4 regions of the Pullulanibacillus sp. KACC 23026 genome follow, and region 1 is predicted to be linked to each of the others. Evidence: riboswitches for the same ligand, from Rfam matches in the RefSeq annotation. Region 1 holds a riboswitch; each other region holds the start of a gene.

Region 1 (5,629 bases):
CTCTTTTTTTAAGCAGGCCTGTATCCGATTGATCGACCTGACTTAAGTGATTATTTTTTAATTGATATCTAGGAAAAAAGAAAAATTAGAGGTGTTGAAAATGGATCACTCCATTCAATTTGTTGAAGCAACGTCATTAAAGCAAAAACCTTCTTCTGAGGAATTAGGCTTTGGCAGATTTTTTAGCGACTATATGTTTGAGATGGATTATTCCGCAGAGGCCGGTTGGCATGACCCGCGGATTGTCCCTTATCATCCTCTAACATTAGAGCCCTCCTCTATGGTCTTCCATTATGGGCAAGCCATCTTTGAAGGTCTGAAAGCTTATAAAACGAAGGATGGGCACATTCAATTATTCCGCCCTACCAAAAATATAACTCGTCTCAATAAATCCTGTGAGCGCTTATGCATTCCAAAAGTAGATGAGGAACTGATGCTAAAAGCATTCAAGGAGCTTATCTCCATTGAAAAGGATTGGGTGCCTAACGGTGATGGAACCTCCCTCTACCTCCGTCCTTTTATTATTGCAACAGAGCCTTATCTTGGTGTCAGACCGGCCAGGGAGTACAAATTACTTATCATCCTGTCACCAGTCGGGGCTTACTATGGGGATCAACTAGCACCTGTCAAAATCTATGTTGAAGAGCATTATGTCAGAGCCGTCCTTGGCGGTGTTGGACATGTTAAAACGGCGGGAAACTATGCGGCCAGCTTAAAAGCTCAGGAAGACGCAAGCGCTAAAGGGTATGCTCAAATCCTTTGGCTCGATGCCAAAGAAAACAAATACGTTGAAGAAGTCGGCAGCATGAATATCTTCTTTAAGATTAACGGGGAAGTCGTCACCCCTCAATTAAATGGAAGTATTTTAGATGGCGTGACACGGGATTCTGTCATTGATTTGCTAAAGCATTGGAACGTACCCGTACGTGAGACACGCATTTCGATCAAAGAAGTTTTCGAAGCTCATGCTCGCGGTGAATTGGAGGAGGTTTTCGGTTCCGGGACCGCTGCTGTCATCTCTCCTGTGGGTGAATTGAATTGGAACGGGGACATTATTACGGTAGGTGACCAGAAAATTGGCCCGCTCTCCCAGCGCTTATATGATGCGATTACAGGGATTCAAACAGGTAAAGTTGCCGACCCATTTGATTGGACATTAGACGTTACGAGCGTAAAGGTTTATTAAGCCAATCCAAACATGCAGGTGTCCAAAGAGACACCTGCACTTTTTAAATTCTTTTAATTGAATAGCCTTTTTAACTGTTCAGGGACTGGACGGCTTTTTCGCGTCGCTTCATCCATTGTCACACTTGTTACAAGGGCATCCGCACAAAGTTCGTCAGCCTGATTCCAAATCTCTTGACGAAGGACATAGCTTGTACAGCCCACTTTTTCAGGAATCGTCGTCACCACGAGAACATCCCCTTGCCGGCATTCCTTCCTATAATTGATGTTAATATTAACAGTAACCGTCTGGATTCCCATTTCAAGGAAGGTTTGGTAGGACAAACCTGCTTTCTCATACCACTCTTCTCTTCCCCACTCAAGATATTCAAGATATTTAGCATTGTTAACATGGCCGTTCACATCGATCTCTGTGGATCTAACAATGAGTTCCAGTGAGACTTTCATTCTTCCTCTCCTCTCTATTTAGAAAAATCAAAACACTTGAAGCCAACATTTTTTTAGTTTAAAGTTAAAAAGTAAATGATTAGAGGACTTTCTATTATCCATCTGATTTTATTCTACTATAAATGAACTTAAGAAAGGCGGGAGTAAAATGACCCATTCCAATACAGCGAACAGCCTTATTAGAACGATTGCGCCATTTCGCGCTGACCAAGTTGGAAGTTTGCTTCGTCCGCAGGCTATTAAAGAAGCACGCTTAAAGAAGGCATCAGGCGAGATCTCTCTTCAAGACCTTCGTGAGATTGAAAATCGTGAAATTAAACGCGTTATTGAAAAACAAAAAGAGATTGGTTTAAAAGCGGTGACAGACGGTGAATTTCGCCGTGCCTATTGGCATTTTGATTTTCTTGAAAATTTAGTCGGCTGTGAGGGTTATGAGCCGGATGAAGGCCTCAAATTTCACGGAACCGAAAGCAAGCCTCACGGAGTTAAGATTACCGGCAAGCTTGATTTTGGCAACCATCCGATGCTTGATGATTTCCGCTTTGTTCAGGATCATGCAGGTGAGCATACAGCCAAAATGACGATTCCAAGCCCTAATATGCTTCACGCACGAGCTAAAATAGAATATGAGCCTTACCAAGATACTGCCCTCTTATTAAACGACTTGGCCATTGCCTATCAAAAAGGTATACAAGCCTTTTATGAGGCAGGCTGCCGCTATCTCCAATTAGATGACACTTCCTGGGCGATTTTCTTCTCAGAGAGTGGACTTGAGAAAATCCGTTCAATGGGACAAGAACCAGCTGAGCTCCGTGCTCTCTACGCAAAAGCAATCAATGACGCAATCGCTAAGAAGCCGGATGACATGGTTATAACCATGCACATCTGCCGCGGGAATTTCCAATCGACCTTTATGAGCTCAGGCGGTTACGAAGGGGCAAGTGAAACAATTTTTAGTGAGCTTAATGTTGACGGCTTATTCCTTGAATTTGATGATGAGCGCTCAGGTGGTTTTGAACCACTTCGCTTTGTCAATCGCCCAAGTCTTCAGGTTGTTCTCGGCCTGATTACGTCTAAGTTCGGTGAGTTAGAGAACCCTGACGACATTAAGCGTCGTATTGAAGCCGCCTCTAAATATGTGGGTCTTGACCAGCTCTGTCTCAGCCCTCAATGCGGTTTTGCCTCAACAGAAGAAGGAAACCGTCTAACCGAAGAGCAACAGTGGGCTAAGCTAAGCCACGTTATCAACATTGCTCAAGACGTTTGGAAATAATCAAAAGTCTCTAGCAAAAAAGACTGAACCTTAATGGCTCAGTCTTTTTTTACTCGTATTAAACTTAATAGGGCCTTCAGCTACCCGATTACGATTACACAGGTATCCAGTTATTTTTAAGTGCCATAACAGCCGCACTTGTGCGATCTTTTACTTGCAGTTTTGTTAAAATACTGCTCACATGATTTTTTACCGTCTTATCCGTTATGTATAGACGTGATGCAATCTCATGATTACTGCAACCCTGAGAGATCAGCTCTAATACATCCCACTCTCTTAAAGTAAGGACGTCCACCGGTTTATCGGTTTCGCAGCCGATCAAGCCTACATAACTGTTAAGGAGAATCTCACCAATGGTTGGACTGATATAAATGCCATCGTTCTTCAGAATGACTTCTAAAGCGTATAATAATTCTTCTTTGTCCATTCCATTATAGAAATAGCCACTTAATTTCTTCTTAAACGCTTCTCTTAATAACTCATTCTGTCGATTGGCTGCCCAAACAACGGCTTTGACATTAAAGTTTTTACACATATTTAATATCTCAAGGATATCGACATGTGTCTGCAAATCAACGATAACTAGACTAGCATGAATAATTCGCTCAGACAGTATCACATGCCTCTGACTGGAACTGTGCGTCACAACAGTATAACCAGCATCTTCAAGAGTCCCGACAATACCATCCGTTAATATACTTTCTTCTTTCACCAATACAATATGCTTTTTCATCTTCATCACCCGAATATAAGAATTTGGCAACCCGGCTACCATAACTTCTGTTTTAGGCCCGTGGTTTTGCGTCCTTGTCTTTCGATCAAGTTTGCTATTTACAAATTATTCGTGACAATTTAACTTTAACTTATTCGTTAACTTAATTCAAGCAAACTCTTACAATTGTAATAAAATAACTCGTTTTTGTAAACTTTTGATCTTATCAAATTCCTATATAACATTGGTCGAAAAAGCAACCATCCAGCAGGAAACCTCTTAAAAGTTAAAACTCTTTACTTTATACCCTAATATTACTAAGACAAAACCTTCTTTTTCTATAAAAGTAGGTTTTTTTCTATAAATTTAATGATAGCTATTAGTAGGCATGACTCGCAACTATTTTGGCTCGATTTTGTTGCCATTTTGAAATCTTATTGTAACTCTTCTACCCCTATGTTGAGAAAACGAGAAACGAATACTATTAATAGACAATAGAGACAGAAGGAGTACTCAATGATTACAGCACACATAAAACCAATAATTGATGAAGACTTAAAAGAAAATCCATTATTCCATACACTTGAAATCCACATGCAGCGTCTAGGCTTTCTGGTTCCTTTTCGCGAGCAGTTAAATTGGACAAAACCCATCGATTCGATTGAATTAGGTGAGGAAAAAGACCTAAAAGGGTTAAAAAAATTAGCGGCAAAAAATGACGGCTCACTCCCTTTTATTCTTAAATTCACGAAAAAAACAACCTTTCAGCAGCTCATCTTACATCCTAATATCAACGGCTTGTATCTTCCATTTCGCTTTGACGAACCTTTTATGATCCAAGCCAATCATCAAACCTTATGGATTGGCTCCTTGATCAGGCTTGCCGATGAGTTAAAGTGGTTGGAGATCTCTATAAATAAAGACAGTTCTCCAGAAGTCAAAGACTATTGGCTGCGATTTCGAGAAACATGTGAAGCCGCGAAGGAAGCGTTTAGCCCTTTCATTTTATCCAATCAAACGAGTTCGCCAAGCCCTGACAAGACGACCTGATCATTCGTCCCTATCGAAGTTCTTAAGGGGCTTCCAACTGTCAAATTAGAGGATGGAATTCTAACCATAAGTCGTTCCGATAATGTGAGAGAAAATCTATAATTAACAGACAAAAGCTTGGGATTTTTCCCAAGCTTTTGTCTTTAATAGGAGACGCTAAAGCGGAGTTGATAAACGAGTGGAAAAATTTCCCCTTAATTAGGAAATTGCACTAAAATAGCTTAAAAGTGGGGAGTGAGTCTGCGATTTTCGGCTGCCCTTTTGTAATTTTTGGACCAACCTTCTCGGATTTCGCGCTCCTGCATGAGGCCGGGGTGGGAGCTTCTCGGATTTTTGGTAGACCTTTTAGGATTTTTGACAAACCTTCTTGGATTTTTTTGCGACCTTCTCGGATATATGGGCAACCTTCTCGGATTTTGCGCTCCTGCATGAGGCCGGGGTGGGAGCTTCTCAGATTTTTGGTAGACCTTTTAGGATTTTTGACAAACCTTCTTGGATTTTTTTGCGACCTTCTCGGATAAATGGGCAACCTTCTCGGATTTCGCGCTCCTGCATGAGGCCGGGGTGGGAGCTTCTCAGATTTTTGGTAGACCTTTTAGGATTTTTGACAAACCTTCTTGGATTTTTTTTCGACCTTCTGGGATAAATGGGCGACCTTCTCGGATTTTGCGCTCCTGCATGAGGCCGGGGTGGGAGCTTCTCAGATTTTTGGTAGACCTTTTAGGATTTTTGACAAACCTTCTTGGATTTTTTTTCGACCTTCTAGGATATATGGGCAACCTTCTCGGATTTTGCGCTCCTGCATGAGGCCGGGGTGGGAGCTTCTCAGATTTTTGGTAAACCTTTTAGGATTTTTGACAAACCTTCTTGGATTTTTTTGCGACCTTCTCGGATAAATGGGCAACCTTCTCGGATTTCACGCTCCTGCTTGAGTCGGGGTGGGAGCTTCTCGGATTTTTGGT
Region 2 (5,629 bases), 790 kb from region 1:
AAATCCATTATCCATAACACTGGCAAAGATGGTCTTTTTAATGGTTACTTCTGGTGTAAGTCGATTAACCTGATTTTGCAATTTCCCCATTCTTTTCACCTTCATTTTCTTTGAATACAATGATCCTCTTGTTTGGCTATGGAAGCGTATTAGCCACCTGTTCCATTTCTCACGCCTTCGTTATTGTTGGTTTCAAATGTTAAAATAATTGTTGAACCTAGATTAGAGGTATAGAGTAAAACTTGTTTTGACAATTTAAGCATTAATTGAAACCCTTGACCCAATGACTTTTTTGTCGAATAGCCAGCCATCAAGGTTGCTTTAGGTAAATTTTCTAAATCAAATCCCGAACCCTTGTCTTCTACGATTACTCTCAGTTCTCGTTTTTCCTGATTTTCAATGACTGTTAACTTTCCTTCTTCAGCGTGCTTAAGTGTATTGGTGATAGCCTCTGATATCACCAATAGCCAGGTCATCAATTCAGATTTAGTGTATCCAGCAAATTCAAGCCTTGTTTTAACTTCCAACCGACTTTTTGGAATATCTGAAATCACTTTGATATCATTTTTAACTATCACGCTTCCGTCTTTTAAAGCCTCTGCCTCTTCTTTACTTATAAGTAATAATTTTTCTTGGGTTGCCGAATAGATGACATCACGATAAATCTTCCATTTATCAAAGGATTCATTTTGTGAAGAACGCACAGTTTGAACGGATTGATTCTTGAAATGAATTTTATTAAGATCATAAACTTTAAGGATGGCATTTTTAACCTGGTTATTTACAGGCAGTTCATCAACCTTCTTTTGAACCTCATCCCCCTCTTTTATCCAGCCTAATAAACATTCACTGCAGTAGATACATTGATGATACGGACTTTTGTCATTCTCGAAAGTATTTTCTGATAGTGATAAAAAATAAATTTCATTCAAGTCCTTTTGATCCATTTCTAGGTAGGACGCCAATTTTTTAGCTAAAAAACCTCTCTTGGTCCTATAAATCAATTCGTCATAAGAAATATTATCTGGTAGAGACGGAGCAGATATTGGATCTTCTTTTAGTGGAACTTTTGGTTTTTCTTTTAAAAGATTTAGGAACCGCCTCATTAAAAATCCTCCTTAAAGAATTCCTAGAGGTGGCATTAGTGTGATCTCATCAATAAAGGCTCCTAGTGGCTGATTAATTATATTAATCAAGTGTTGAGCAACTGTTTCTGCAGGAATCATTTTTGAGAAATCTGGCTTTGGTTCAATCTCATCCCAAAAATCACTCTTTACTGCCCCAGGGAGAATCGCGGTTACTTGAACACCCCTAGTTCTTAGCTCCGCTTGCAAGACTCTCGTTAAACCCAACGCACCAAACTTTGAGGCTGAATAGCCTCCACATCCAGGTAGTGCAGTTGTCCCTGCAATTGAAATAAGATTAAGAATTAAACCTTTTCCATTTTCGACCATGTGTTTCCCAAAGTATTTACATGTGAGATAAGTACCACGTAAATTCACTGCTAACATGTCATCGAAGGCTTTGGTAGAAGAATCTAGCACATTTTCAAATTCCCCTAGTCCAGCGCAGTTAATTAGGATGTCAATCGTTCCAAATTTTTGAGTAGCCCTTTGATAAAAGTTTGTGACTGAATTTTCATCAGACACGTCTAGAGACAGTTCAAGACTCTGATTGGTTTCCACTTCTTTGTTGCTACGGCTACCTAACACAAGATTAACTGTATCTCTCCTAAGCAGTTCAGCTGTTGCTTTTCCTATTCCTTTACTTGATCCAGTTATAGCGATCGTTAACTGATTTTCATTATTCATAATGAACTACTCCCTATCCGTTCCGTAATACTCAAAGTAGTTTTTTTCAGTTTCATAGAGTCCAATTTTATAAAGTTGATCAAGATCACCCTTTAATAAATCCCAAATGACAACTGCAACATTTTCCGAAGTAGGATTTAAGTGTTTAAATTCGTCAGTATCTAAATTTAGATGTTTATGGTCAAATTTTTTCAAAACATTGTTTTCCACAATTTTGTCAAGTTGTCCGAGATCGGTTACCATTCCCGTGATAGGATCCGGCTTTCCACTAACTGTTACCTCAAGGTAGTAGTTGTGGCCATGTCCATATGGATTATTACATTTACCAAAAATCTCTATGTTTTCTTCCTCACTTAACAAATCACTATGTAAACGATGTGCTGTACTAAAGTGATATTTTCTTGTAAGATGCACCATAGGCAAGCTCTCCTTTTCTGAATACAGAAAGTCATTTTCCCTTAATGTAATTTTGTGTAGGTCACAATTAGAAAATTGATATTCCAATTCATTCCATATATAAGTGACCAGATTCTCAGTCGTCGGAATATGCTCTTTAAAATAGGCATTCTCTTTATTTAAGAACTTCCCATCCAATTCTTTTTCAACTAATTCATTCATTATTTTTTGAATATCAGTGATGTTAACCACAATTCCTGAATTCGAATCTAATCTTCCTTTTACCATGACTTCTAGTGTGTAATCGTGACCGTGTCCATTCAAATGGCTACATGGACCGAAAACGAGTCTGTTTTTCTCCTCACTCCATTCACTGATGGAGTAAGAGTGAGCAGCCGAGAATATCATCTTCCTAGAGAGGTAAATCATGAAAGTCCCTCCTATTAATCTCTTTTAAGAGCATTCTCAAATTCCTGTACGAAAGTGGAGTCAGTTTTCAAGACCCCTCTCTTTATGGTTGTGACAGTTGCACTCCCAGTTTTTTTAACGCCGCGGGCACACATACATAGATGCTGACCTTCAACACTTACGATGACACCTTCTGGTTGCAAAACATTCATAATAGCATCCGCAATTTGCGTTGTCATTCGTTCTTGAACTTGTGGCCGTTTGGAAACAAGTTCAACTAATCTTGCAAATTTACTTAGTCCAACCACTCTGCCCTTTGGGATATAACCTATATGAGCTTTTCCAAAAAAGGGAATGAGGTGATGCTCGCAAAACGTATAGTAATTAATATCTTTGACAACAATCAACCCATCATAGTTTTCTTCAAATGTCGTAGTGAGTGCCGTTTCAGGAGCAACGCCTACACCCGCAAATACCTCCCTGTACATTTGGGCAACACGCTTTGGCGTATCAAGTAAACCATCTCTATCAGGGTTTTCACCAATTAAGGATAAAATTTCTTTGATATGTTCTTCTATTAAGTCCTTTTTTAATTCAACAGTCATTTTTAGATCCCCCATATTTAAATAAAAAATCCACCAAAAAGGATTGGTGGATTTTTTAAAATTATAGAATAGTTATTGCAATAAAGGATAACTATTCTATGAAGATACCCAACACCCTTTTCGGTAACCCGACTGTCATAGCTTATAAAAGCCTTAGACCCGCAGCTTTGCGTCCTTACCTTTCAGTAAGTTTGCCATTATCGAAGGAATAATTTTTTATAATGTTTTTATCGACATATAACCATGAAAACTTTATATAATTTTGTTGGTAGTTTGTGGAAGAGGCATGATTAAATAAATAAATTAAGTCTTTGCTTCCTCCTATAAATGCTTCCCCATTGCTATAATGGCTCTCGCAATAGTTGCATCTTTCTCATTCACCGTACAATAGGAAATTCTTTTAAATAGAACAATGAACTGAAACCCGTTCCAAAGTCATCTAAACTAATTACCTGGAGTTTTCATATACGGTATTGTTCTGTCTGACCTTTGAAAACATCGTGGCTTTTCTAACATCTTTAATCATGCTTAAGGAAATATGCCCCGTTTAATCCAATTGATGACCTAGGAGTTTACTCTTTCATATTAAAATAGACTATCTCCGGGATATTATATCGATACTTTAATAATCCATCTGCGACTTCTTTTTTTAGGATAGATCGCTGGACCCAATTATGGATACAGTCTACAAAGTCTTCAATACCCACATCAAGTCTAAGACACAAATCTTTAAACGAGATACATCCAAATGGATGATCCTGAAAGAAATTTATACATTTTAACTATGTCTTAACCATGCTGATAAATTTCCCTTTCTTTCTGCCTATTTATACGTCTATTGTCTCAATCTATATCCAAAATAAATATCCCTTGTTAATCCTATCTTTAGTCCTACTGATATATAGGATTATCTTCCTATTAAATCCAAAACAAAAAGCCTCTCTCCACTTTATTAAGCAGAAAGAGGCTTTTTTAGTATAAGTCAAAGATCCTCCATTTTTTGTTTATAAAAATAAGCAATTAGACCCGCCCTATCTTTTACATTAACCTTCTGGAAAATATTTGTAATATGATTTTTAACGGTATGTTCACTAATAAATAACTGGGAAGCCAGTTGTTTATTATTCAACCCTTTCACTACTAGCATAAGGACTTCATTTTCTCGATTTGATAATTTATCAATTTGGAACTCAAGATCTTTAGTGGAAATAGTTTGATCTAACGCACGCTCTCTAAGGATGAATTTTCTAAACTTTTCACTCAATAACGGATCAATAGGATTATCTATGGAATCCAACTCATGATCTTTCAGATGGTTAGATAATAGTGCAAGCAGTTGCCCTCCAAGGTCGAATCTTTGACCATATCGATTATATTTGGGATAATTCGTTATTTCAACAAAGTCTTGCAAAATTTTATATACCGATGAATGATCAGGTAGTACATTTGCTACAAATTCAGGCGTATACGAAGATAATAAACAAGCATATTCAATATCTTCTCTTTCCTTCAAAGACATTTCCAAGTAATCCAAAAACAAATGAGCGAGTTTTTTTAATTTTGTTGTGAACTCATAACTCTGAGGATCCCAATACCCTACACTTTCATGTAAAAGTGCTATTGAATGTTGAATCTCCACTTTTGTATGATTTGTCCTATTAATAGCCAGTGCACCGATGGTTGCTAGAGAAGACAAGAATGTTAAGTGATCCTCATTATTAAGATTCTGAGAAACACTTAATACACCATAAAGCTTTTGGCTATATACAGGACATTCTATAATGGTTTCTCCCCAATCTGAGACGCGAATAACAGGAGAAGCCTTTGATAAATTTCCCCCTTCATCTTTTAATTGGTTGTATCTCCTTAATACCTGCTTTCCATACTTTTCACTTTGGTCCTTTGTTAATCCCCTCGAGACAATTCTAACCTCTCCCGAATTAGAATCGAGATCGAACAGAGTAAGTGAAGAAAAGCTGACTTGCATAATATTCATGCTCATATCAACAAGCATTAGAGCAATTTTCTTAACATCTTGAATGCGGGATAACAGTTGACTTATTTCTATTAAGGCATTCAATTTCTGAAGCTGGTACCTAAATTTTTCTCTTGTTATCCTATTGAACAGATATGAACTGATTATATCCGTTATGACTTGACCGATACTTAGAATAGATTGTCCAAGTTTACCTTTTTTAAAAGAGACACCAAATAATACACCTGTGATACTATTATCAACAGTGATTGGGTAACAAACAAGTGATTGAGGTTTGATATCGTTAACTTTAAACAGTTTCCCTCTAGGATCAATATCAATCTGCTCCCAATAACCGGCTATTCCGCTAACCAACACTTGACCTAAAAAACCTTCCCCAACTAAAAAATTTGTTCCTACTAATGATTGATAAT
Region 3 (5,629 bases), 800 kb from region 1:
CCAATACAGTAGAACGAATATCTGCATCCGCTTCAATTTTAAATTGGATTAATTACCAGAAGAATAATTTGTGTATTACAGCTTCACACGATATAGAGTTAACACAAATTACAAAGGATTACTATGAACACTATCACTTCAGTGAAACAATTGAAAATAACTCGATATCATTCGATTATAAATTAAAGAAAGGCCCTTCGTATACAAGAAATGGAATCAAATTATTAGAGCAACTACACTATCCAAAAGAAATTATTAATCTGGCCTCTAAGTTAGCTAATTCCTTTGAGGCAGATGGGAACTGGATGACCTTTAATCATGTGAATTACCCGTTTTATCATAATTGATCAAACAACATTAACCTTCGAAAAAACATTCCCAAATGCAATTCTTAATTAAACAATGGAAGTAGCCGGCTAATAATTTCGTATCCTTTTGCCTGCCTTACTAGCTTTAGAGTGACAACCCTTTATAGAAAAACAAAAGACCTTTAAACATCATGTGTTTAGAGGCCTTTTAATCTGTCTAGTTAATTTATGCTTTTTTTTGAACGCGCCAAATGATTCACTAATTGGTTTAACTTAGCTTCTTCATTTAAACCCATATTTGTAAATTGTATTCCATATAACAAGTTATTACTTCCTTTATGGCCCTCTTTTCTAACAACAATTCCTGAATAGATATAAGTTTCCTCTTTTAGTGTAAAGCTAATATCAACTAAAACTGGATCAGTGACAGGAAAATCAACTTCGCATAAAAATCCTAAGCCACCGACACTTAGATCTAAAATCTGTCCACTAATTGACTTATTATTTAATTTCCTTAAAGTCTGATGACCAAAATCAATAATTTTAAGCTTGCAGGTTAGATCCTTCACTGAAACCCGGTGATATTTCCTTCTGTTTTTCTGGATATTGATTGGATTTTTTGATGTCTTAGCTTTTTTCATTTTATTCTTTAAACGGGCTATTTCAGCTTTCTTAGTTTGATTGTTTTTTACAGATTTCAGGAAAAGGAAAACAATTATTAACAACATGAAGGTTTCGATCCACACTATATCATTCATCATCACTCATACCGTCTTTTCCAAAACATCAGGCTTACCCAAAGCATACCCCTGACCATATTTGATGCCAAAACTCTTGGCAAAGGCCAAATCAACAGGGGTTTCTATCCCTTCTAATATGAGATACGTCTTATACGCATCACAATAATTTTGAAGGAATCTAACAAAATCTTGTTTCTTCTTTGACATGTAAAGATCATGTGCAAAATACTTATCTAATTTTATAAAATCTGGGTTTAATTCGATTATTCTTTGGGTATCTTCAATTCCTTTGCCGATATCATCAAGCGCAATTAAAATCCCTGACTTTCTCAATAAATTTATTATCTTTTGGAATTGTTTTAAGTCCTTTATTTTCTCTGTTTCGGTTAACTCTAGTACTATTTGGTGCCTTGACACATTAAATTCATTCATTATATTAATAATGAAAGAGGGGAAATCCCCATTTGATATGGTCGACGGATAGACATTTACAAATAACTTACCTTCTCTTTTTGAGTATCCTGCCATATGGTAGGTACTGATAGCTTTATGGATGGACCGCGAATCCAATTCATAAAGCTTTTCTTTTTGTTTGGCAAGACAAAATGGTATTTCTGGATTTGAGAATTCATTGGATCTTAGCAAGACTTCTCTACCAATTAAGTACCAATTTTCAATATCATAAATAGGTTGAAAGTGATGATAAAACTGTTCTTCCCTTATAAAATGATCGATTAACATTAAATTCTCCTCACCTCTCCATAAAAAAAGAGGACTCCCCGAATTAATCAGAGAATCATCTACAATGCGCTCCTTTCTTCGGTAACCCGGCTGCCATTGTTGTTTCCATTAGGCCCGTGGCTTTGCGTCCTTTCCTTTCGAAAAAGTTTGCCTTTTCGGTATAGGTTTTTTATTTATAGAAAAAACCTATTTATGAAATTTATTGGATAACTAAGTTTTTTCAATAAACAAACGTTTTGGTATTTATGACAACCTTTTTATATATTGGTAAAATTTGTTATGAGTTCCCACCTATTAACTACACCCAATTTTTTATAAATACTATTCAGATGTATTTTAACTGTATTAGGTGATATCTTCGTTACTTCAGCGATCTCTTTATTAGATAAGCCAGTTAAAACATAACTATAGATTTCAAATTCCCTAGCTGAAAGTTTTTTTTTACACTATTTTTTATACTATCTTTATTATTATTCTCACGGGTTGCGGCTAAACTTGAGAATTCATTTATTAAATAACTTAACAGCCTTCTTTTTTCTTCAGTAAGGAAAACGTTTTCCTTATCTTGTTCTAACGTGTATTTCATACATGATAAGATCAACTCCTTCTCCTTATCCGAGAGCGTTATTCCTAAAATAGTATCCAATAAACCATTCCCCCATATTAGACCAAAACATCTGTTACCTGAAATATTTACCATTATTTATTATCTTTTTTAATAATAATGGTTAATACTTTATAAAGGAAGTAGTCATGGTTTACTACTTTACAGTACCAAGCTACTATTTTTCGACAATTTTCAATCTATTGAGGCAGATAAAATTTGTATCGGTCTTGATAAAGCTTAACTAATCTATACACTGTTGAGTCAACTCAAGAGAAAGCTCATTTATTTACATCCCGTTAGCATTTGGTTAGTAGACTGCTCAAAAAACCTATATATCAAGGAGGCTCCCCCATAGAGTGATCATCTGTAATAATTTGCATGTTATGTCCTAAAAACACGGTGCAGCAAGGATTTTCAAATTTCCAACTCGTAGCGTCTTGACGTACAGTTTCTTTTTTAACTTCAATGCATTTGTAAAATGTTTACATCTTGATCTTGTTATAGGGGAAATCATTACCTCTGAACATGAGAAAAGGCCCCCTCAGTTAAATTCTGAAAGGGCTTTTCAAAACCAATGTTAGATTTAGCATTAGAGATAGAACCATGTCTACTCACTCAACGTGTCCAACGTGTATGTAGCAACACACGACACTCCACGGAGGATATTGGCAGTTTCTAAAGTGCTCCTGTTTTTTATTGAATCTGTATCTCTTTATTACATTCGCAATTAGTTGATCGTTGAAAACTCTCTATTTTTATTCACTATTAAACCATTAATCTTAACATACGATGGTACTAATGGATGCTGGCGAATCATCTCAATACTCTTTTGGACAATCTCAGCAACATCCTGCTCTCCTTTTTCGATCCATTCTTTTAAAGTTCCATCCATAAATTCAGGCATGCAATGTTCAAAAAGATAATCCATCGTTCTTAGTTTTTCCTTCATTTGTTCACTTTCTGAATCAAGAAGACTTTTTAGATCGGGTGAAACGTTCCTCTTGCCTTCTGTACCAACTACAACTACTTCTTGAACATCTTCCTGATAAATAGCCATTATAATCGATCTCATAATATCTCCATAAGGATTGGAGATAACAGAGCCGTAGCTTTGTAAAATCAGCATGTTTTCAAGTTCAATATTCATCTCTTGTTGGAGGAATGGCTCTATTCTAGGTTCTATGTCTGTCAAAAATAAAACTTTTTTGTTGTTTTTATTTATATCCATAACGTACAACCCCTCTTATAAAATAATTTATGATGCTTTAATTTATACAAATAAAAATAGAAAACTAAATTGATAGACCTTTAATTTAACCACTACCAGTTTTCCCAACATCCTTCTGAATCAATACTTGCAAGTCTAATCCATCCATTTTTAACTTTTTGATGGAAAGCAACATCTTTCTTTAATAAACGCTCCACATATTCTCTAGGCGCTTGAATGACAATAAGTAATCGAAGAGGAGCATGATAGACCTTATAATCGGATTCCATAACAGATTGCCAAGGCAAGCCAGTTAACAAATCACTAGCAGTCCCCTGCATAACACCAAGACCTGCCGTCACGGTTTGCGTCCTTTTATTCCCGCTCCCATAATAATGGGGGGCAACAGTTGAGGCGTAATACTGCAGATTAATCCACTGTGCTACTGTTCCTGGTCCAGCGATAATATTAGAAAGAAGATTTCCGTTTTGATCCTGTTCCCAATCATAATTATGAAGAAACACTCGCCCTTCCAAATGGCAATCCTTAGTTAGTTGCCGCTTGCCAATTATAAAAGCAGCATTACGAGCCAATCCCCATTCGGGACGAATCTCACTCCAATCTTCTGCAAAACGATGAGCTTCCTCTGTCGGGTCTTTGAGATGAGATTTGATATTAGGTAATTGAGCTAGACGTTCTTCATTAGCATCATGGCTCACTTTAGGTAATACGGCCTTGATGCGTTCAAACGCGTCTTGAGCTTGATTTGAAAGTTTTGGAACATAAATCCACTTTAATTCGTCCACCGTCGTTTGGTGCTCAGCTGCAACAAAAACCGTTTCCTCTGGGATTTTTATCCCTTCCACTGAAAGTTTCTCTCTTACCTCCTGCAAGTTGCACAAAGTCGCTAAAACCCGTGCGTTGAATCCACCTGCCGCTCCACCGCAGGCCCCACATTCAAGAGACGCTGCATACGGGTTATTTAGGCTTTGGCTTCCATGCCCACAGATTACAACTAACGGTGCAAAATTCTTCGTAAGACCCATCATTTTGAGTGTTTGGCTTGCATAGCTTACTCTTTCTTCTTCAGTAAAGCCAATCGGAATCTCAGACTCTATGTCATGGTTGTTTTCAAGTTGAAGCTCGGTATCCGGTTTTTGTAACCACGTCTCTCGAAGTCGACGTATGAATCGACTGGCTACCCGTGGAATAAAACTCCGTGACACCATACTGAGACCAAGCCATGGACCACTGATCTCTGGTAAAAGTAAGCTTGCCAGGACATTTTGTTTCATTTTTTTAAATGTATAACCAGTCGAATCCACCACTTGTTTACGTTGTTGATAGGACTTCCGTTGAGTTTCATTTGAAGTCTCTATTATTTTATGTTGGGGGTTGTGCATAACTGGTAAAGAGGCATGGCAATGCTTGCTTCCCAATTCACTCGTTAAGATCGGTAAGCCAAAGAAACCCGCCACCCCAATCGTTTCAAAGGGTCCTTCCTTTTCCAGATGACGGCGAAAAGGTTCTGAACGCGTATCAATACAAAATGCCAATTGAGCTACTACCGCTTTCGCACTCTCTGCCTCCATTTGCCTTTTAGAGATTAGCTTCTCAGCTAATTGATTTTCAAAAGTTTGTTCCCAGGCTTCTAACCAAATCTTGTACCGAATCCTATTATTGAAGTGGTAGGCGAATTTTAAATAATCGATTTGTTGATGGTCTGACATTGTTGACCATTTTTTAATGGTAAGGCCTCCCCATTCGATCCAAGAGGCTAAAAGAGGAACAAGCTCTATTTTTTTCCCAACATTTTTTCTCGGTATGGGCAAGTAAGGCTTCATAAGAACCCATTCAATCGTAAGTCGAACAGCTAAATAATCGATTAGAAGCGATTGTTCATATGTGGATTGTTGGGAGCGCCAAAGCATCATTCCTGCCCAACCAGGTAAAGCAAGCAAATGGCCTTCAAGGTAGGTTTGCTTCTCTGATTCAAGAATATTAAGTGCTTTTAGCGCTGTATCTA
Region 4 (5,629 bases), 1.7 Mb from region 1:
TAATGGAAGAATTACAATTAAAACCGAAAAAGACCCCACAAATGTTCAATTCAATGTTTCTGTCGACAACGGAAAAATCAATATCCTAAATAAATACACGGGGAACGCCGTTATAGGAAAAGGAAAAAATAGCATCCAACTCACCTCACATAACGGCAGCATCTCAGTCCAAAAATGAACCGCGGGTGTGGAACGCGGGGACGGTTCTTTTGGTTCATTGGAACGCAGAAACGCGGGGACGGTTCTGGTGTTTCAGTGTTCTTCTGTTTAGGCTACTAACAGACTGTCATGGGAGCAGGCAAACTCGGGCGAAGGGCTGTAACGGACATAGAGTCCATTACAGCCCATTTTTATATGGTTTTTAATTGATAGCTCCCTCTTCTAGTGTGGGGGCGATCCACCTATTTTTCCAGTCATTCTAAGATTTCCTCTTGGCTCTCCCCATAAGGAACACGATCATCCCAACAAGAACGACAATAATCACAAAAAGAAGGGCCACGCCAATCCATACCCACATCGGCTGGCCTTTATTGCCTGTTGCCGCTTGAGGAGGATTATATTTTTGGGCATACTGTTTGACTTCATTACTGCCGATGGTAAACTTTTTGGTCGCCTTTAGAGTGGTATCTCCAACTTTTCCATTAAGATGAATGAGGTAATTCCCATGATTCAGTGTTTTATTTTGCCATTGAATGGGATATCTGATTTTTGATTTTGGAGCCATGTTGAACGGGCCAAATTGACCACTAAAGAGCTTCTTTCCGTTGTTAGTTGAAACGGTATAGGTCCCCGTCACACCATCTTGAATTTTTTGAGAATCATTTGCCATCTCAATATAGGCTGTCCCTTTATTCGGTGCAAAGCCTGCATTTCCAACCACGAAATGAGACGCTGTCTTATTAGGCAAATTTAATTGAACCGCAACTGCAAAGACGGTCTCTGTTTTGATAACAAAATTAGCCTTTCCTTTACCCGCTTGTTGTTTGGTTTGGGTTTGAGTTCCTGGAATAGTAAAGAGGATGCCTCCAAGCAGGTTTTGTCCACCTGTATCGGGAACAGTGAGTTGAATCGGAACCACAACTGAAGAGGAAGGCGGGACCGTTACACTTTTTTCAACTTTCAAATAGTTGGCCATCTTAATAGCATCAGGTAAAAGGACAGCATCGGATGAGTCTAAATTCTGCTTGTACATCATTCCACCAGTAGGATTCGTAAAGGCATTAGCAGGTGCGATGCTAATTTTAACAGGCCTATCCTGATTATTGGTTATTTTTACGCTTAGCGTTTGTTTAGTATTGGCATGGACGGATAGGTCAAAGTAGCCTTTTGTTTGCGGATTTTGGTTTTTAGGATAGACCGGTCCAATGGTTAAGGGGATTGTGGAATCCTGAGCCATCGCTTTCCCATGAATGAATCCTGTGACTATCAAACAAAAAAGCCAAAAAGAGAGAAGTAGCCGCGCTGCTTTCATCATGAATCACCCCTGATTCTTTATCTTAACCAAGTTCTACTTTTTAATTAATATGTACATAAATGAATGGCCTAAGTCGAAACTAATAAAAAAGACAATAAAAAAACCATACCTATAAAAGGCATGGTTAAAATTCTATCTTAAATGAATCATGGTCCTGTTGTAACAGTAACAGCGACTGTGGAGGTATAAGTTCCAGCATACACATCTTTTGGATTAAGGGTTAGTGTCAAGGCATTATCCGGAAAACTAACGGTATAAGTGCCCATTCCACCATCAACAGCTGCACTTAAGAGCTTAAGACCTGCAGAATTATCAATGGTACCATTTTTCTTTGTAACCGTTGAAGCATCGCTGGAACCTGTTCCAGGCGTTACTTCTGTTGGTGATGCTAGGCTAAGAGAATCTGTTGGGAGTGTGTGCGAGCTATCAGAAGTTTTAAACGGAGTAGCTGAAACCACAACATTCCAACCAGCTCCCGTACCTCTTGCATCAGTTACTGTAAGGCTACCCATGCTGGCAGTAGTTGTTTGAACTGATCCGTCCAAGGTGACGGATGAAAAATCCCCAACAGTAGGGTCGGTTGTTACGCCAAGGTCTCCCCCAGTAATCGTGGTGCTTGCTGCAAAGGCAGATTTACTGCCAATAAAAACTGTACATACAAGTGCTAATGCAGAAACAGTGGATAAGAACTTTCTAGATGAGATCTTCATATTTATCGATTTCCCCTTTTTAATCGTTTTGAGATAAGATTTTTGTCCAAAAGCTAAAATCCTTCTAACTGATAAAAATGAAGAATATCGAATTAAACTTATAAAAGTTTAATCTTTCCATTCTTCGGTAACCCAGCCACCATTGTCTAAGACATTAGGTCTGTGGTTTTGCGTCATCGTCTTTCAACGATTTTGCCTTTTCGGAAATGAGAACGATTAAGACTCTCTTTGTCTATGTCGAATTTTGTCGTTCAACACTCACAAGTAGAATCTTACAACGGAATCCAGCTAAAGAATAGACATCAAATTTATCCAATAAATTTCCCTTAATTTGGTTAGCCATTATGAAACGCAGGGACGGTTCTGGTGTTCCACAATTTCAGTGAAACACCAGAACCGTCCCCATGTTCCATTATTGCCCCAAAACACTGAGAGATGCAGCATCCGATATATCTGTGACCTTTCCTTGGCTAAGATCAACTGCATAACGTCCATTGGTCGAAGAGTGACCAGATACTAATGTAGAATATCTTACAATATAGTAGTTATTGTACGTTTCTTCGAAGAGCACAAAATGATTCTTGTCTTGTACCAGATCATTTTTATCTCGCAAATAATCTTTAACTAAAGAAACAGCTTTGTTTTGATTGGCTTCTTCGATGGCCGCTTGATTTTGGCTGCCTTCATCAGACGCCTGATTCGTCACTTTATCTAGTTCGAAAAATGTACCGCCACCATATAAAATGAGTTTCTGGCTGTCCGAAGTAATAAATGAAACGAGGCAAAGTCCATTTGCGTCAGTGGCGTCAAGCTCCGTAACCGAATCCCCCGTAATTCCAAGTTGTTCAAAGTTAACTCGGTAATTGGTTGGAAAAGTGCTTTTGGCGATCACTTTCTTTGTATAAACAGGATGGGTTGCCGTATGTTTCATCACTTCAAAGTTGTCGCCAAAGCAAGTGACCTGATCCTTTGAAAGCACCAATTGTTTCCCTGTTATGGTCTGGATGTCGTTACTGCTATAAGTTCCCGCAGGCCCATAGGCGATTGCCTTCTTAATTTGCCATTGGCCGTAAAAAAAAATTTCACTTTCCTTCTTTTCGCTGGTACTTGTTGTGCCAGTAGCGGCGTCCCCCGTGGGCTGAATCGATTTCGGTGATTGCATAGACTTCCCAGTAGACTGATGGCTAGCTCCCGATGATTGGTTGGTTTTTGCAGATTGATCCGTTTGGCTGGATGATTCATGCCCTGATGGTTGCGATGTGACAGCCTTTTCAGATGATGCGCCGCAAGCAGACAACGTGACGAAAAGATAAGCGGATAAAACGGTGTAAATAAAAAATTTCAATTTTAAAACTCCTCCCCCCTTTCTCTATTCTAGCAAAACTTGGTAATTAGGTTAAGGGCTCCTCTCGATTTAGTGTTGGTTAGGAAATAAATTATCTGGTTATATTTGACAAGGAGCTTATGCGTATCCTGACAAATCCAAGCCGCCATTTTATCATGCCTGCCACTCCATGGTAAAAGCTTTGAGTCTATTCTCTCTACCCCCAACGTTTAGCGAGTTTAAGACGAATGGTGAACTTCCTCATAAAAAATGCAGTTAAGCAATTGTCCGAAGGCGTAAAAAAAGCGATCCCAAAGGAACCGCTCTTTCCAATTATAATTTGCAGAAATTCATTTAATAGGGCTTAGGCTGGCGGAAGTAGTTAGGCGTTTTCATTTCATTGTTATAGGATTGATGAAAAATATGGGTCGCTGCAGGGGATAAAGGGGGAATCAGCCAGGTCCAATTGCCGGTAACCGCTCTTCCGCTTTCCCGTTCCTTTTCCTCAAATTTTTTAAACTGTTGTGCCGCCGTATGGTGATCGACAATACTAACCCCATCTTCTTTATAAGAATAAAGAACTGCCGTATTAAGCTCTATAAGGGCCCTATCCTTCCAAAGAGAGGCACTATTTTTAAAATCCAACCCCATTAATCGTCCGACTGGCGGGAGCATATTATACCGATTTTCATCAGCAAAGTTTCTCGCGCCGATCTCCGTCCCCATATACCAGCCATTAAAAGGAGCAGCTGTATAAGTAATGCCGCCTATTTCAAGTTTCATATCCGAAATAATAGGAACGGCATACCATTTTAAATGTAACTCTTCAAATCCTTTAAGAGAAGGATGCCGAATTTGGACCTCAAGCAGAATCTCCTCTGGAATATCGGCTAATTTTGGCTGATTATTATTGATTTGTATGACTAATGGCAGGACATCAAATTTCCCAAACTTCGGTTCCCAGCCTAAATCTATACAAGCCTTTGTAAAAGCAATGGAGTGAGGATCCCCTATAATCCCATCTTCTGTTTGATAACCTGCATAGCGAATCAGTTGATGATTCCATATGCGCACGGTTTGATGAGGGGACTCCTGTGGAAAAATAGTGATGGTCGGGCGTATATGACCCTTATTAGTCGCATAGCGAATATGTTCAAAGAGAGCGTCAATCATCTCGTCTTCTGAGCTTAGGGTTCTTGCATCTATAACGTGTAAGCTTTCCCAAAACAACCTGCCAATGCAACGATTGCTGTTACGCCAAGCAGCTTTGGCCCCATATTCAAGCTCAGCTGCGGTATGCTCATAAAAGCCTTGACTATGTATCTGCTCACGGACTTCAACCAGTCTTTCCGCGGTCTCTCGGTCCGTTTTATTCAGCTCTTTATAACAAGTTCTAATAAATTCTGTGGCTTTCTCCAGTAAGTCGTTAGTCAAAAAGAATCCCCCTAAAATCATTCCTATTTTAAATCATATCATAGCGAAGACCAATCTAAAAAAGCTGTGATTTAAGTCATCTTGTGTTCATTTTTAATAGTCCGATCGTTAGTTTTCTAGTGGGGATGATTTATAAAACTCTAACAATTCAGTTCTGATTTTGTTAAATTGAATAGAGAAGGGGTTGAGTGGATTAAAACACAAACAGGGGGAACGGCCATTGATTAGATTAGATGAAATGAATGCAAGTGAATTCAATACGTATCTTAACTATGCGATTAGAAATTATGCGGATGAACACGTAAAGGCTGGCAACTGGAATGCTCATGAATCCATGAGTAAGGCAGCTAAAGAATTTGAACAATTATTACCAGAAGGAGAAAAAACGGCTAAGCATAAGTTCTTCGTGATTAGGGTGGGAGACCAAGAAGTGGGAATGATATGGCTTGCCGAACGGTCAAACCAAAAAGGATTTATCTATGACATCAATATCTGGGAAGGGTATCAAGGGCTCGGCTATGGGAAACAAGCCATGAAAGAAATCGAAGAAGTGGCAAGAAAACTGGGTTTGGAAAGCATCGGGCTTCACGTATTTGGACACAACCAAATCGCGCGTCGTTTATATGACAAGTTAGGATATATAGAAACGGACATTTTAATGGAGAAGAAGATTTAACGCACGGGTCG

The links. Region 1 has a riboswitch for cyclic di-GMP ahead of PU629_RS16935 (response regulator transcription factor). Riboswitches for the same ligand answer to the same signal wherever they lie in the genome.
Region 2: it holds a riboswitch for cyclic di-GMP, as region 1 does, so the genes downstream of both, folE (GTP cyclohydrolase I FolE) here and PU629_RS16935 (response regulator transcription factor) in region 1, are expected to answer to the same signal.
Region 3: it holds a riboswitch for cyclic di-GMP, as region 1 does, so the genes downstream of both, PU629_RS20655 (EAL domain-containing protein) here and PU629_RS16935 (response regulator transcription factor) in region 1, are expected to answer to the same signal.
Region 4: it holds a riboswitch for cyclic di-GMP, as region 1 does, so the genes downstream of both, PU629_RS02385 (WxL domain-containing protein) here and PU629_RS16935 (response regulator transcription factor) in region 1, are expected to answer to the same signal.

Annotation. Positions count from the first base shown of each region.
Region 1 covers NZ_CP119107.1:3,651,501-3,657,129, forward strand. Annotated here, with positions in the region: gene PU629_RS16920 (branched-chain amino acid aminotransferase) at 101-1,186, shown strand; gene PU629_RS16925 (acyl-CoA thioesterase) at 1,240-1,632, opposite strand; gene PU629_RS16930 (5-methyltetrahydropteroyltriglutamate--homocysteine S-methyltransferase) at 1,781-2,905, shown strand; gene PU629_RS16935 (response regulator transcription factor) at 3,000-3,638, opposite strand; cyclic di-GMP riboswitch class I at 3,661-3,744, opposite strand; gene PU629_RS16940 (hypothetical protein) at 4,134-4,667, shown strand.
Region 2 covers NZ_CP119107.1:4,439,729-4,445,357, forward strand. Annotated here, with positions in the region: gene PU629_RS20600 (alpha/beta hydrolase) at 1-90, opposite strand, end outside; gene PU629_RS20605 (ATP-binding protein) at 150-1,106, opposite strand; gene PU629_RS20610 (SDR family oxidoreductase) at 1,119-1,811, opposite strand; gene PU629_RS20615 (6-carboxytetrahydropterin synthase) at 1,818-2,636, opposite strand; gene folE (GTP cyclohydrolase I FolE) at 2,651-3,220, opposite strand; cyclic di-GMP riboswitch class I at 3,340-3,426, opposite strand; gene PU629_RS20625 (LuxR C-terminal-related transcriptional regulator) at 4,203-5,629, opposite strand, start outside.
Region 3 covers NZ_CP119107.1:4,451,217-4,456,845, forward strand. Annotated here, with positions in the region: gene PU629_RS20645 (MutS-related protein) at 1-347, shown strand, start outside; gene PU629_RS20650 (PilZ domain-containing protein) at 530-1,069, opposite strand; gene PU629_RS20655 (EAL domain-containing protein) at 1,073-1,789, opposite strand; cyclic di-GMP riboswitch class I at 1,867-1,951, opposite strand; gene PU629_RS22675 (helix-turn-helix transcriptional regulator) at 2,047-2,202, opposite strand; gene PU629_RS20660 (hypothetical protein) at 2,184-2,435, opposite strand; gene PU629_RS20665 (carbonic anhydrase) at 3,124-3,624, opposite strand; gene PU629_RS20670 (DUF2309 domain-containing protein) at 3,717-5,629, opposite strand, start outside.
Region 4 covers NZ_CP119107.1:529,743-535,371, forward strand. Annotated here, with positions in the region: gene PU629_RS02375 (DUF4097 family beta strand repeat-containing protein) at 1-178, shown strand, start outside; gene PU629_RS02380 (WxL protein peptidoglycan domain-containing protein) at 419-1,474, opposite strand; gene PU629_RS02385 (WxL domain-containing protein) at 1,621-2,184, opposite strand; cyclic di-GMP riboswitch class I at 2,308-2,391, opposite strand; gene PU629_RS02390 (hypothetical protein) at 2,597-3,529, opposite strand; gene PU629_RS02395 (nitric oxide synthase oxygenase) at 3,863-4,942, opposite strand; gene PU629_RS02400 (GNAT family N-acetyltransferase) at 5,163-5,618, shown strand.